DNA from 2 places in the Bacillus sp. FSL R7-0646 genome. Region 1 is predicted to be linked to the other one. Evidence: riboswitches for the same ligand, from Rfam matches in the RefSeq annotation. Region 1 holds a riboswitch; the other holds the start of a gene.
The links. Region 1 has a riboswitch for thiamine pyrophosphate ahead of thiT (energy-coupled thiamine transporter ThiT). Riboswitches for the same ligand answer to the same signal wherever they lie in the genome.
Positions count from the first base shown of each region.

Region 2: linked by a shared signal. The riboswitch ahead of tenA (thiaminase II) and the one ahead of thiT (energy-coupled thiamine transporter ThiT) in region 1 are both predicted to bind thiamine pyrophosphate.

Region 1 covers NZ_CP150217.1:3,112,731-3,120,510, reverse strand. The annotation lists gene MKY62_RS16260 (hypothetical protein) at 1-6, opposite strand, end outside; gene MKY62_RS16255 (tetratricopeptide repeat protein) at 8-1,120, opposite strand; gene MKY62_RS16250 (hypothetical protein) at 1,246-1,434, opposite strand; gene MKY62_RS16245 (processed acidic surface protein) at 1,615-2,610, shown strand; gene MKY62_RS16240 (class D sortase) at 2,717-3,274, shown strand; gene thiT (energy-coupled thiamine transporter ThiT) at 3,315-3,899, opposite strand; TPP riboswitch at 4,011-4,110, opposite strand; gene MKY62_RS16230 (GntR family transcriptional regulator) at 4,273-5,373, shown strand; rRNA gene MKY62_RS16225 (16S ribosomal RNA) at 6,000-7,549, shown strand; rRNA gene MKY62_RS16220 (23S ribosomal RNA) at 7,724-7,780, shown strand, end outside.
Region 2 covers NZ_CP150217.1:4,027,247-4,035,026, reverse strand. The annotation lists gene aceB (malate synthase A) at 1-724, shown strand, start outside; gene aceA (isocitrate lyase) at 739-2,010, shown strand; gene MKY62_RS20885 (hypothetical protein) at 2,062-2,220, opposite strand; TPP riboswitch at 2,423-2,527, shown strand; gene tenA (thiaminase II) at 2,639-3,325, shown strand; gene MKY62_RS20875 (ECF transporter S component) at 3,322-3,921, shown strand; gene MKY62_RS20870 (ABC transporter ATP-binding protein) at 3,896-5,488, shown strand; gene MKY62_RS20865 (energy-coupling factor transporter transmembrane component T) at 5,485-6,219, shown strand; gene MKY62_RS20860 (PRD domain-containing protein) at 6,414-7,247, shown strand; gene MKY62_RS20855 (PTS beta-glucoside transporter subunit IIBCA) at 7,558-7,780, shown strand, end outside.

The sequences.
Region 1 (7,780 bases):
TTTCATCCTATTCTCCTCCTCTTCCGGCAAGTTTACTTGCCTTGTCTGTTTTAATGTAGAAATATATGGCTTCTTCGTATAACTTATTTTCCCTATAGTAATTCGCTACGTCCATCAGCAATTCCTCCAGATCAACCCATGCTTTTTTATCTTCTAATTGGTGAATAAAGTCCTTGATTACTTCCAGTTTATTCTGACAATCGGAATGTAATGTATATAAAGTTTTGAATTTTAATTCGAAAATTTCGCTATTCACTTCTTGAGCTTTTTTAAAGCCTGTGTCGATCCATTTAAAAGCTTGGTCGGGATCGTTGGTTTTGAAAAGAGACCTTGTGTTTTCATATACACATAGAAGGTAAGCATACTTGGCTTTCGTTTCAAAGTCTTTGATTGCAAAAGCTTTATTATAATACTTCAGCGCTTCTTCGTGTTTATCTTCCTTACTCTTCAAAAAGCCCATATTATAGTAGGTATAAGGCAAAAGATATTGGTCGCCGATTTTTTCGGTTTTTTCAATTGCTTCCTTTAACAATACTTCACTTTCGGCAAACTTAAATTGGTCAATATAATTGAGCCCGATCAGCATTTTGCAGTTGATGACCCGCTTGGCATACCCGTCATACCCTTGGAAGATGCCTGAGGCAATGTTGATGTGGTGAATCGACAGCCATGTCGCTTTTAAGTTGTAATACAAAACACCGATTTTATAATGAAATTCGGCTTTTTCAATTTCATTTTGAATGACGCTCAGCCTTTTTTCCGCTATTCTGAAAAAATTAAGCGCTTCTGTATGGTTTTGCTTGTAGTCTTCATAAATCCCTTTGAACAGATAAAAATAATAATTCAGCTTATCGTCCGTACTTTTTGGATCTTTGTCCTTAAAACTGATGGCTTCCAATTTTTCTGTGGAAGATTGGGAGATATCTTCAAGAAGAAGCCTTAAGCGAAAATCCAGCATTTGATAATAGAGAAGAACGTCATGATCTTCTTCCATCTTTTCAATTGCTTTATCTATGTCATCTTTCATTTCGATTGAACCTGAAATGTCTCGTTTTTTCATCAGTATGTACCAGTCGTTCAGCATATTGGCGACTTCTTGAGAAGCCACGGCTTTGGCCATTCTTTTCCCTCCAATCTTTGTGAATTTTTTGTAAATTGAAGTTCTATTAATCATAGCATAAACTGCCGCCGTCTGTGAATAACACGGAAATGCATGTTTGTTGGCGAAAAAATTCATTCCCGAAATTAAATCGTCATTTTCCAAAAAAAGTGCGCGAAAAAAGCGAAAACCGCGCCAAGCGGAATACAGGAGATCATTGCGGTTCCGTTGACCAGCCCGTCAGCCCCGCTTATTTTCAGGGCTTCCCGATAGCCTATTAAAAAGTGGATGATCGATAGGACATAACATAAGAGCATCATATAGTAAGGATTCATTTGTATACCCTCCTCTATTCGCTTTACTATATTACATTCAATAGAGGGAAAGATTATGCCTGTTTAAGTAGGAAAAAGAACAAAATATTATAGACGAAAAGATTTTCAATTACAATACATGTTTTTAAAAATATTTCCACTATAATCAAAATGAAAGATAAATTTAGGGGGTCATACAAAATGAAAAAAAGGCTGATGTCACTATTGGTCTGCATCCTGGTTTTAGTGCCGGCAGCAGGAGCTTTTGCCGCGCCGAAACAGGCCGAGCTTAAAGATTATCTTGAAGAAATAGGAATGACAGAAAAAGAATTGGAAGCCTATTTGCAGGATACATATGATGAGAGTTTAAAAGGTTTTGACTCGGTGGAAGAGTTGAAAGACTTTTTAGGGCAAAGACTGACTAAAAAGCTTTTGGCATCCTATTTGAAAGAATACGGATTGAGCGAAAAAGAAGCGGCTGACCTATTTGTTGAAAATGGCTATATGGAAAGCGGCCAAAACATTCTCGACGTGTTTATGTTTGAATACGAATTGGACGATGCGCTCTACACCGTGACATATGAAGAAGACGATTTTCAGATCGGAAACATGTTTCAAGAATTGGGTGTGGATGATCAGGAGTGGGAAAGACTCGTGAATCACCTCCGAAAAGTGCGCGATAACAATCCGAACCTTGAAAATGACTTGATGGCTCTTGGAGAACGTCTTGAAGCGGTAGCCGATTTCGAGTCTGTATCAGAGCTGTCAGCTCAGGATATCGCTGAAATGCTGTCCATTTTAAACGATCTTCAGAAGACGCTCGAAGTGAAAACGAAATATTATCTTGTTAAAGACGGAAAGAAAAAAGAAGTGTCTTTGACGACGCTTGTCAGTGCTGAAGATCTGAAGGGAGCAAGCCTCCTAGTGGAAGTATACGATCTGCAGGGCAATTTCATTTTGGATGTATTGCTGACGCCTGAAATGATCGGATCTGATTTAATTCATGACACAGGGTCGAAAGTGAAGCAAACCCAAACGGCTGTTAAACACGACGCAAAGAAATCTCATGTGAAAAAGACGGTTAAAGGTGCAAAGCTTCCGAAAACGGCCGGGCATTACGCAGAATGGTCGATCTTTGGCGCCGTTCTGATGTTTGGCGGATTGTTTATGGTCAGAAGGCTTCGAAAAGCGGCTTAACATTTTACTTCCCATTCTAAGTCTGTATAGAATGGGAAGTTTTTATAAGGAGTGAAAGGAAATTAAGGCACATCGAAAAAAGATCATCTGGCTTGCAGCCATTGCGATGGTTGCGTGCGGCGCTTATTTTACAACAACGAATGTGTTCAAGCTGATGCACGGCTACGCTCTATTTTCATTTCAGCAGATGAAAGAAGAGGAAAAGCCTGAAAAACCTCCGATTCAGACGACGAAAAAAGAAAAGACGGCAATTGATCAAACATTTGAAACCGGGGAGAAAATCGGTGATCTTGTTATTCCGAAAATCAATGCAAGGCTTCCGATATATCACGGAACAGATGAAGACGAGCTGCAAAAAGGCGTGGGCCATTTCGCAGGATCCGTTCTGCCTGGAGAAGATGACAACTCGGTTTTATCAGGCCACCGGGATACGGTTTTCCGAAAACTCGGCCGAGTGGGGAAAGGCGATCAGTTAATTGTTGAAGCTTCCTACGGAACTTTTACATACAAAGTGAAAAAGGTCCGAATCGTGGATGCGGATGACCGGACGGTGATAGTTCCAAAGCCGAGAGCGACATTGACGGTTTCCACCTGCTATCCTTTTGACTTTATCGGTTCAGCACCGGAGCGGTATATATTGGTCGCAGATTTGATTAAAACATAAAAAACAGCGGAATCTCAGGCGAATCCGCTGTTTTTTTATGTTATCTCATGTTTGTTCTGTTTTCTAGAAGTCTTGGTGCGGTTAGCAGCAGTATACAAAGGACGATTGTGCAGACAATGAAAGACGGAAGCATATACGTTCCATTATATACCAATGAATAAATCCATACCGGAGTGCCTTTAGGCGCATAGTTTCCAAAAAAGACAGCGCCGCTGATGACATGTGCGAGAAATTTCAGTCCGCTTCCAAGAAGGACGGCCAGCATAACATAGGAAATGATCTTTCCTTTTTGTTTCTCAAATGAAGCATTTCGGATCGATCCGGCAAAAAAGCCGCCGATTCCCGCGGCCGTAGGCGCGATAAAGTAATCAAGAAGAAGCTGCAGAGGATGAACAACGTAAAATCCTCCAGTGACAAATTGAAGCAATCCGGCTAAAAACCCGGTCGCCAGCCCTGCCTTGAGCCCCCATCTAAAGGAGATCAGGAAGATCGGAATCATCATGACGGCGATTGAACCGCCTTGAGGCATTTTTAAAAACATTCCGGACACCATATCAAGTATAAGTGCTATTCCTGTCATAATCGCAATTTCAATCAGCTGTACAAGTTGTTTAGATTGATTCATCATAACCCTCACTTTTGATGAACAAAGGGATACTGGACTTCTTTCCCAATAAAAAAAGCAATGCGGGGAAGGAGTAGGACAGTTTTCCACGCACTGCTTTGGATGCAATTAGAAATGACTTTGCCACATTCCTACGCCAGCATTAACTAACAGGTTCGAAGGGTCAGAACGGTCGTTCACTCTCAGCCCGGAGGCTCCCCTTGTGGTCATCAAGTTATTTAGTTATATTCTACTATACTAAAAAAAGAAACGGACGACAAGCTAATTTTTCGAAAAACTTTTGCTGAAACCCTCCAATATGTAGCAATGCAAACATCTTTTCCTTATAATAGAACTTATTCATACGTACAAGATGCAGTAAAGGGTTGATCTGATGAGTGAACTCACAAAATACAGCATGGTGAAAAATGAAATTAAATCGTGGATATATGAAGGCAAAGTGAAGCCGGGCGAAAAAATCCATTCGGAAAACGAATTGATGAAAATATTTGATGTGAGCAGGCATACGATCCGGCAAGCAATTGGCGACCTTGTTCATGAAGGGCTTTTATACAGAGAGCAAGGCTCGGGGACGTATTGCTCTCACCGCCTGCAGCTTTCTGAAAAAGGAAGGGAAAGAAATAAGATGATTGGGGTCATTACGACTTACCTTTCGGATTACATTTTTCCTTCTATTATAAGAGGAATCGAATCTTCATTGTCGAGTGCAGGTTACACCTTGGTCGTCGCGAGCACGAATAATGACATTGAAAAAGAAAAACAATGTCTTGTAAATATGCTTGACAAAAAAATTGATGGGTTGATTGTGGAGCCGACGAAAACCGGCAGCTTTAATCCGAATTTAAATTACTATCTGACCCTTGAACAGCACCATATACCATATTTGATGATCAACCAATTATATCAGGAGTTAAACCCGCCTCATTTCATTTTGGATGATGAGCACGGCGGTTTTATCGCCACGGAGCATTTGATTAAGCTAGGCCATGAAAAAGTGTTCGGTTTCTTTAAACAGGACGATATGCAGGGCGTCAACCGGATGAAAGGATTTATCCGGGCTTTCAGGGAAAACGGCTTGTCGTTTTATCCGGAGATGGTCGTGACTTACACAACAGAGAACAAAAAAGAAAAAACGATTGCTGAGGCAAGGAAGCGGCTTTCCTCAGCAGACCGCCCGACTGCCATATTCTGCTATAATGATGAGATAGCACTTATAGTGTTGGATGTCGTAAGGGAATTCGGTTTGAAAGTACCGGACGACATATCAATTGTCGGATATGACGACTCACACTTGAGCGAGGCGTCTGAAGTGAAGCTGACATCAGTCACCCATCCGAAAATGCAGATGGGGATTGAGGCGGCAAAATGGATGATTGCCAAAGTTGAGGGACGGAACACGGATAAGCTTGAGCATTCTACCGTCTATAAACCTGAACTTGTTGTCAGACATTCGACCGCCAAGCCGAAAAGGTAGGCTGATCAGCTTTACCCATACAAGCGATTCGAGTATTCGGCTGCTTTCGTTGCCAACAGCACGACAGAGTGAATGTCATGAGACAAAGATAGATCCTTTAAAAAGCTCCGAATTCGGAGCTTTTATTAAATTGAAGGCTGATAGCGGAGAGTTTAAGGGCATTTCCGCAGCTTCGGGAACAATGGTACAGCGTCTCGATTTTTTTGGCCGCTGTACATCTTTTATATAGAAGAAAACAGTAAGTAAGAAGGAATAAGTTGCGTCAATTGTCGGCTGGTCCGGGATGATCGGGAATTTCATTTGATTATTATTTTTTTAAAAAAGCTATTGTGCAAAACGAAAATAGATGTTATATTAGTATCCGCCCTAAAAAGAAGGCTTTATAAATACAACTTCAAAAAAACTTTTAAAAAAAGTTGTTGACATTCACATTGATAGAATGTTATATTAATAAAGTCGCTTCGGACAGGAGCGGAAATGATCTTTGAAAACTAAACAAGACAAAACGTACCTGTTAATTCATTAAATAAATCGTACATGCGAATGTGCGTAGTCAGGGGCCTGCACGATGCAGGTCATGCAGATGTTGTCACAGGATGTGACGAACTTAATCTGCGCTCCATTACTTCATGGAGAGTTTGATCCTGGCTCAGGACGAACGCTGGCGGCGTGCCTAATACATGCAAGTCGAGCGGACCGACGGGAGCTTGCTCCCTTAGGTCAGCGGCGGACGGGTGAGTAACACGTGGGTAACCTGCCTGTAAGACTGGGATAACTCCGGGAAACCGGGGCTAATACCGGATGCTTGATTGAACCGCATGGTTCAATCATAAAAGGTGGCTTTTAGCTACCACTTACAGATGGACCCGCGGCGCATTAGCTAGTTGGTGAGGTAACGGCTCACCAAGGCGACGATGCGTAGCCGACCTGAGAGGGTGATCGGCCACACTGGGACTGAGACACGGCCCAGACTCCTACGGGAGGCAGCAGTAGGGAATCTTCCGCAATGGACGAAAGTCTGACGGAGCAACGCCGCGTGAGTGATGAAGGTTTTCGGATCGTAAAACTCTGTTGTTAGGGAAGAACAAGTACCGTTCGAATAGGGCGGCACCTTGACGGTACCTAACCAGAAAGCCACGGCTAACTACGTGCCAGCAGCCGCGGTAATACGTAGGTGGCAAGCGTTGTCCGGAATTATTGGGCGTAAAGCGCGCGCAGGCGGTTTCTTAAGTCTGATGTGAAAGCCCCCGGCTCAACCGGGGAGGGTCATTGGAAACTGGGGAACTTGAGTGCAGAAGAGGAGAGTGGAATTCCACGTGTAGCGGTGAAATGCGTAGAGATGTGGAGGAACACCAGTGGCGAAGGCGACTCTCTGGTCTGTAACTGACGCTGAGGCGCGAAAGCGTGGGGAGCGAACAGGATTAGATACCCTGGTAGTCCACGCCGTAAACGATGAGTGCTAAGTGTTAGAGGGTTTCCGCCCTTTAGTGCTGCAGCAAACGCATTAAGCACTCCGCCTGGGGAGTACGGTCGCAAGACTGAAACTCAAAGGAATTGACGGGGGCCCGCACAAGCGGTGGAGCATGTGGTTTAATTCGAAGCAACGCGAAGAACCTTACCAGGTCTTGACATCCTCTGACAACCCTAGAGATAGGGCTTCCCCTTCGGGGGCAGAGTGACAGGTGGTGCATGGTTGTCGTCAGCTCGTGTCGTGAGATGTTGGGTTAAGTCCCGCAACGAGCGCAACCCTTGATCTTAGTTGCCAGCATTCAGTTGGGCACTCTAAGGTGACTGCCGGTGACAAACCGGAGGAAGGTGGGGATGACGTCAAATCATCATGCCCCTTATGACCTGGGCTACACACGTGCTACAATGGGCAGAACAAAGGGCAGCGAAGCCGCGAGGCTAAGCCAATCCCACAAATCTGTTCTCAGTTCGGATCGCAGTCTGCAACTCGACTGCGTGAAGCTGGAATCGCTAGTAATCGCGGATCAGCATGCCGCGGTGAATACGTTCCCGGGCCTTGTACACACCGCCCGTCACACCACGAGAGTTTGTAACACCCGAAGTCGGTGAGGTAACCTTTTGGAGCCAGCCGCCGAAGGTGGGACAGATGATTGGGGTGAAGTCGTAACAAGGTAGCCGTATCGGAAGGTGCGGCTGGATCACCTCCTTTCTAAGGATATTATACGGAATATAAGACCTTGCGGTCTTATAGACAGGTGCGTTTGGATCTTGTTTAGTTTTGAAGGATCATTCCTTCAAAGCGTGTTCTTTGAAAACTAGATAACGAAAGTAGACATTCACATTCAATTGTAATGCAAGATATCACGTAGTGATTCTTTTTAACGGTTAAGTTAGAAAGGGCGCACGGTGGATGCCTTGGCACTAGGAGCCGATGAAGGAC
Region 2 (7,780 bases), 910 kb from region 1:
AGTCATTCTTCCAGATCGCTCAGCCGTGACGATGACAGTTCCCAACATGAGAGCCTACTCCCTCTTGGCGATTCAAACGTGTCATAAACGCAACGTCCATGCGATTGGGGGAATGGCGGCGCAAATTCCCGCTAAAGACAAACCTGAGATCAATGAAGCCGCATTTGCCAAAATCCGCGAAGATAAGGAACGTGAAGTAAAAGACGGCCATGACGGAACATGGATCGCGCATCCCGGCATGATTCAAACGGCGCTCGATGTATTCAATCAGCATATGCCGTCGGCGAACCAGATTCATAGAAAGCGGAAAGACGTAAAGGTCGAGGAAAAAGACTTGCTGGAAGTACCGAAAGGCAGAATTACAGAAGCAGGCGTCCGTACCAATATCAGCGCCGGCATCCGCTATTTAGCTTCATGGCTGTCGGGCAGAGGCGCCGCTCCGATCGACCACTTAATGGAGGACGCTGCAACGGCGGAGATTTCCAGAGCCCAGCTGTGGCAATGGATTCGCCATCCGAAAGGAGTTCTTGACGATGGCCGGAAAGTCACCGCGGAAATGGTCAAGATGATGAAAGAGAAAGAAATGCAGAAAATCATCGATGAAGCAGGCGTGGAACATTTTCGGAGCGGCCGGTTTGAAGAGGCCGGACAGTTATTTGAACAGCTGATTTTGGATGATGAATTCGCGGAGTTTCTAACGATACCGGCTTATGAAAATATATAATGGGGGAATGTGCGATGCTGAAAGAAAAACAACTCGCAGAAAGCTGGGAGCATGATGAACGCTGGAAAGGGATCACAAGGCCGTATGAGGCGGCAGACGTCATTCGGCTGAGGGGCACGCTCGAGATTGAATACACGATTGCAAGGCGCGGCGCCGAAAAGCTGTGGAAGCTTCTCCATACAGAGGATTTCGTCCCGGCGCTGGGCGCTTTGACCGGAAACCAAGCCATGCAGCAAGTAAAGGCCGGATTGAAAGCGATTTATTTAAGCGGCTGGCAGGTGGCTGCCGATGCAAATATGTCAGGGAGCATGTATCCTGACCAAAGCCTTTATCCGGCAAACAGCGTCCCGGAAGTCGTCAAAAAAATCAACCGCACGCTGCAGCGCGCCGATCAAATCCACCATATGGAAGGAAAGGAAGACATCGATTGGTTTGCTCCGATTGTGGCCGACGCTGAAGCGGGCTTCGGCGGGCAGCTGAATGTGTTCGAGCTGATGAAAAGTATGATTGAAGCCGGCGCCGCGGGAGTTCACTTTGAAGACCAGCTGTCGTCTGAGAAAAAGTGCGGGCATTTGGGCGGAAAAGTGCTGCTTCCGACGCAAACGGCGGTACGTAATTTGATTGCCGCGCGCCTCGCCGCAGACGTGATGGGAGTCCCGACCATTCTTATTGCCCGCACGGACGCGAATGCGGCAGACCTGATCACAAGCGACGTCGATTCATATGATGCACCGTTTTTGACGGGAGAGCGAACAGCGGAAGGGTTCTTCAAAACAAAGCCTGGCCTTGATCAGGCGATTGCCAGAGGTTTGGCGTATGCGCCGTATGCCGATTTGATCTGGTGTGAAACGTCTGAGCCGAATATTGAAGAAGCCCGCCGGTTTGCACAGGCGATCCATGAAAAATTCCCGGGCAAACTGCTCGCCTACAACTGCTCCCCTTCGTTCAACTGGAAGGCCAAACTGGATGACAACACCATCTTGAACTTTCAGAAACAGCTCAGTGAAATGGGCTATAAATTTCAATTTGTGACATTGGCGGGCTTCCACGCCTTAAATCACGGCATGTTTGAATTGGCCCGCCAATATAAGCACCGCGGAATGGCGGCGTACTCTGATCTGCAGCAGGCCGAGTTTGCCAGCGAAGTCCACGGCTATACGGCGACAAGGCATCAGCGCGAAGTCGGAACGAGCTACTTTGATGAAGTCGCCCAGGTTGTGACAGGCGGGACTTCATCAACCACTGCACTGAAGGGATCGACTGAAGCGGAACAGTTTCAATCATAAAAACGTGAAAAAGCCGCCCGTCATTGGGCGGCTTGCTTGTTGTCTATCAAGTTAGCAATTGACATCATTGGAAGGGGCGGTAAAAGAGTTTTCCCTAATAACAGTCAGTGTCTGATGATTCCTGTTGTTTGTTTTGGCCGGCCGGTTGTCTTTGCTGAAAGAATAGAACAAATACACGGCCATTGTCAAAATCAAGATAAACATCATCATAAATATCCCCTCCAAATTTTTTGTCTTCACTATATAAGACGAACAAGCCCGGAAAAGGTTTCAGAAAATTTATATTTTTCTATAAATATTTCCGATTGCCGACTTTCTGTATGAAACCCGGCGGTTCTATACAAGAATAAAACTGAAAAACTCAGGTTGACATCATAACCATTGATGTGTAGAGTAAAAGTTAATGTAATAGGAAGTCCACTAGGGGAGCCGTAAGCCGGCTGAGACAAGAAGCGATCTTGGACCCTTTGAACCTGATCTAGTTCATACTAGCGTAGGGAAGTGGAGCCGGTGTCTTAATGATTTCATCATACTAAGGCCGCTCCATTTTGGGGCGGCTTTTTTGCGTATAAAGCCGCTTGCCCCCCTGTGCCTTCCTATAAAACCGATTGCTAAGGAGGCTATCTACATGAGTTTTTCCGCAGAACTTCGCCGCGAGGCAGACCCTATTTTTGAAGCCATTTTTGAGCATCCGTTTGTACTGGGGCTGGCGTCCGGGAGGCTGGAAAAGGAGCAGCTTGTTCATTATGTAAAGCAAGATTACGAGTATTTGAATGCCTTTATTCAAATCTACGGAATTGCGATTTCCAAGTGTCAAAATCGAAAAGATATGGAAATGTTTCATGAGCAGATTTCATTTGTGCTAGACAGCGAAGTGCACCCGCACAAAAACCTGTGCCGGGCCGCTGGGGTGGAGTACGAAACTCTGCAGGGCTATCCGCTTGCGCCTTCCGCCCATCATTATGTCCGCCATATGCTGACGTCGGCGCACGAAGGTACGCTGGGAGAGATATTAGCCGTCTTGCTGCCTTGTCCATGGACATATTGGGAGATCGGAAAAAAACTGATGAAGGACGTTCAGCCTGATCCATCGCATCCATTTTATGACTGGATCTGTTTTTACGGAAACAGAACGGATTCAATCACGACAAAGTTTTGCGCCCGCCTGGATGAATGGGCCGAAACAGCGGGCAAGGCTGAAAAAGAAAAAATGAAGGAGCTCTTTTTGCAAAGCTGTCAGCTTGAATACGGCTTTTGGGAGATGGCTTATACGGTTGAAGATTGGCCTGTGGAAATGGGGGCGGTGAGACGATGAATTGGAACATGAAAGAAGTCGTCATGACAGTCATCTTGTCTGTGGCATGCGGCGTCATTTATTTAGGGTGGTCTACCTTGTGGATCCCTGTTTCAGCTATCGTCGGGCCCGTCGGAGCGAACTTTATGTTCGGCATATGGGTGATCGCCAGCCCGATTGTCGCTTATATCATCCGTAAACCGGGTGCGGCGCTGATTGCCGAGACGGCAGCTGCGGCGGTCGAACTGCTGACCGGAAGCCATTTTGGGCTTTCAGCATTATTAATCGGTGTGTTCCAGGGAGCCGGTGCGGAAATCGCGTTTGCGATCTTTCGCTATAAGCGCTATAACTTGTTTACCCTTATGCTTTCCGGTGCGCTAGCCGCGGTGGGGAGCGCGACATACAGCCTGATGGCAAACGGTTTTGCCTACTATACGACGCAAACGCTGATATTGACGCTTATCATCCAAATCATCAGCGGCATTGTACTCGGCGGCTGGCTGGCAAAAGCCGTTGTCGAAGCGCTTGCGAAAACGGGAGTCCTGAACCAGTATGAGATCATGAAAGAACACCGGAAGAAGGATGATGCCGATGCGTTCATTTCTCGGATGCAGTAACCTTTCCGTCCGTTTTTATCATCGTCCTGAAACAGTCTTGGACCGGGTCTCGCTGTCGATTGAGCAGGGAGAAAAAGTGCTGATACTCGGGCCGAGCGGAAGCGGAAAATCGACGCTGTTGTCCGTGCTTTCCGGCATCATTCCTGAACATATCGAAGCTGAAGTCACAGGCGAGGTCAACCGCAGAAAGAGCGCCGGCGTTATGTTTCAGGATCCGGATTCGCAGTTTTGCATGCTTCATGTTGATGAGGAAATCGCGTTTAGCCTTGAAAATCGATCCGTTCCGCCAAAAGATATGGACCGCATCATCTCGGAGCTGATGGAGCTGGTCGGTTTAAAGATAGATAAGAAAACGCCGATCGAAACCTTGTCAGGCGGTATGAAGCAGAGGCTGGCATTAGCGTGCCTGCTCGCTTTGGAGCCTGAAGTGCTGTTTTTTGATGAGCCGACGGCGCAGCTGGACCCGGCCAGCCGGCAAGACATCTTTGCCTTGCTCCGCGACGTTTCCCGAAAAAGCGGACAGACGATGGTGTTCGTCGAACACGTGCTGGACGGCTGTATCGAGTGGATGGACCGAGTCATCCTTTTCAATGAAAAGGGACAGATCATCGCTGATGGAAAGCCGGAAGAAATCGTCAAACATTTTCAGCCGGAAATGAAAGCGGCAGGCATCTGGCAGCCCAAACTGTACCCCGCAGTATGGGAAGATGTTACCACACAAGATGATCATCCGCTCGCCGTCAAGCTCTCTTCTACATTGAAAATGAAAGAGGAGGAAGCGAAAAACAGGCCGTCAGCAGACAGGGACATATTGATCCGCACAGAGGACGCGGCGATCGGCTATCGGAAAAAGATCGTTGCCGACGGCATCAACCTGGAGATTCCAAGAGGGGAATGGATTTCCGTCATCGGCGGGAACGGCAGCGGAAAGAGTACGTTTTTAAAAAGTCTGATCAGGCTTGAAGCGGTCAAAAAAGGGCGCATTTATCTGGAGGGCCGGGAGCTGAAGAAATGGTCCGATCGTACGCTTTACGAGAAGGCCGGCTTTGTCTTTCAAAACCCCGAGCTTCAATTTATTCGGGACACGGTGTTTGACGAGATCGCGTTCGGAGCGAGACAGCGGAGCTGGCCGGAGGAGCAGGTCGAAAGGAAAACGGCTGAATTGCTGCAGGAATTCGGACTTGATGGTCATCAAAAAGCGCATCCCTTTACATTAAGCCTTGGGCAGAAACGGCGTTTAAGCGTTGCGACGATGCTTTTGTTTGACCAGGATTTGCTGCTGCTTGACGAGCCGACATTCGGTCAGGACGAAAAGACGGCAAAAGAATTGATCAAGCGCTTAAAGGAGCGGCAGGAACGGGGAACGACGATTGTGATGGTGACGCATGACATGGACATCGTAGACGAGCACTCCGACCGGGTCATCGTATTTCATCAAGGGAAAGCGGCATATCAAGGAACGCCGTATCAATTGTTCTCTGACCAAGACCTGGTCCGCCGCTTTTCATTGATACCGCCGCTTCACTACCGGTTCATGCACGAAAGAAAGGAGAGGGTTCCCGTATGAAAAGCAATGGTTCACTTCTTTCGGCATTGAACCCGAGCGCCAAGCTCTTTTCCCACCTCCTGGTCATGTGCATTCTCATGTTTGTTTCAAATCCGAAACCGACTTTTTTCATTTGGCTGTTTGCGGTTGTCATCGGGATTTTTTTCGGGGGATGGACTTTGTCTTATTTAAGTAAACGGCTGCTGCCTTATCTTATTTTTTTTATTCTCGTATTTTGGATGATGGCCGCTTTTGGGAAAGGCGAGGAAACGATTTGGGAATGGGCCTGGTTCCGCGTTACCGAGGAAAGCGTCGGCAATGGGCTGACAATCGCGCTGCGGATGCTCGGCTTTGTCACATACGGTCTCTTGTTTACGTCAACAACCGATTTGACGCAGTTTATTATGAGCCTGATTCATCAATGCAGATTGTCGCCTAAATGGGCTTATGGCTTGCTGGCCGGCTTCCGTTTTGTCCCGCTTTTTCAGTCGGAGCTTTCGCAAATGAAGGCGGCGCACAAAATCAGGGGCTATAAGCAAAAAAACAGCTGGAAGGCGTTTATTCGCTATGCGCTGCCGTTGTTTTCGCAAGGCATCCGCAAATCGGAAAGAATCGCCGTTGCCATGGAAGCGAGAGGGTTTACCGGTACAAAAGACCGCACCTACTATCAAACAGCGGGGCTTTCCGGAAAAGACTTCGTATATTTTGCGGGTCTGGCATCAGTCGCAGCGGGGATTTTGCTCACTTTTTAAGAAGGTTTTTTACAGGGCCGCCTTGCGGCTCTTTTTTTATAAACCCGGGTACAGGCGGGCATTCTGTAAAATGCAAACATTTCGGACGTTGACTGAAATATATTGACCTAGGCCAAAAAGGTTGTACAATCAATGTGTACCATTTGAAAAAAGAAGTATAAAAAAATCCCCTTAAAAGATGGGAGTGGCGCGATGTGAAAATTGCCAAAGTGATCAACAACAATGTGATCAGTGTTTTAAATGAACAGGGTCAGGAATTAGTGGTCATGGGCAGGGGAATCGCTTTTCAAAAAAAGCCTGGCGAAGCGGTGGATGAATCGAGAATCGAGAAGATTTTCAGGCTTGATAATAAAGATGTATCAGAAAGGTTTAAGACGCTGTTGGACGAAATTCCAATTGAATTTATGGAAATGTCTGAAGAAATTATCTCCTATGCGAAATTAAAGCTCGGCAAAAAGCTGAATGACAGCATTTATGTCTCGCTGACCGACCATATTCATTTCGCCGTCGAACGGCATAAAAAGGGACTGGATATTAAAAATGCCCTGCTTTGGGAGACGAAACGGCTGTATAAAGATGAGTTCGCCATCGGCAAAGAGGCGCTGGCCATCATTGAAAAGAAGACGGGGACAGCTCTTCCGGAGGATGAAGCCGCCTTTATCGCGCTCCATATCGTAAACGCCGAGCTGAATGAAGAAATGCCGAACATCGTCAATATTACGAAAGTCATGCAGGAGATTTTAAGCATCGTCAAGTATCACTTTCATATCGAATTTGACGAAGAATCGCTTCACTATTACCGCTTCATTACCCATTTGAAATTTTTCGCCCAGCGGCTGTTCAGCGGAACCTATATGGAAAGCCGGGACGACTTTTTATTTGAAACCGTCAAAAATAAGTACCGGGACGCTTATGTTTGTACAAATAAAATCAGGCAGTATATCGAAAAAGAATACGGTCATCAGCTGACAAACGAAGAGCTTCTGTATTTGACGATTCATATCGAGCGAGTCGTTCATCAAAAATAGAGGATGATATCAAATGAAAGCGTTGACAATTGGATAAATGTATGCTACTTTTTACTTACATCAACTTATACAGGTTGTTAGGATTGTTACTGATGATGCAGGCAAAACCTAAATGACTGTGAAGCGGGACTCTTATGCCCTTGTTTTTCATAGTGATTTAGGTTTTTTTATTTTCATATTGTCTTAAGCGGGATTGTTACTGTTCGGCAGGCAAAACCTAAACTAAGCCTTCTTTGTACAGGCTTTAGTTTAGGTTTTTTATTTTTTAACAGCTTGATAGGGCTTTACGAGAGACAGGAGATGATCAACGATGAATGTTCAATCAATGGCAAAAGAAATTCTGGCGCGCGTCGGCGGGGAGAAGAACGTTGTATCGCTAGTCCATTGCGCGACAAGGCTCCGCTTCAAACTGAAAGACCGTTCCAAAGCAGACAGAGAAGCGCTTGAAAATACGGATGGCGTGGTAACCGTGGTGGAGAGCGGCGGGCAATTTCAAGTCGTTATCGGCAATAACGTTCCTGAAGTATATAAAG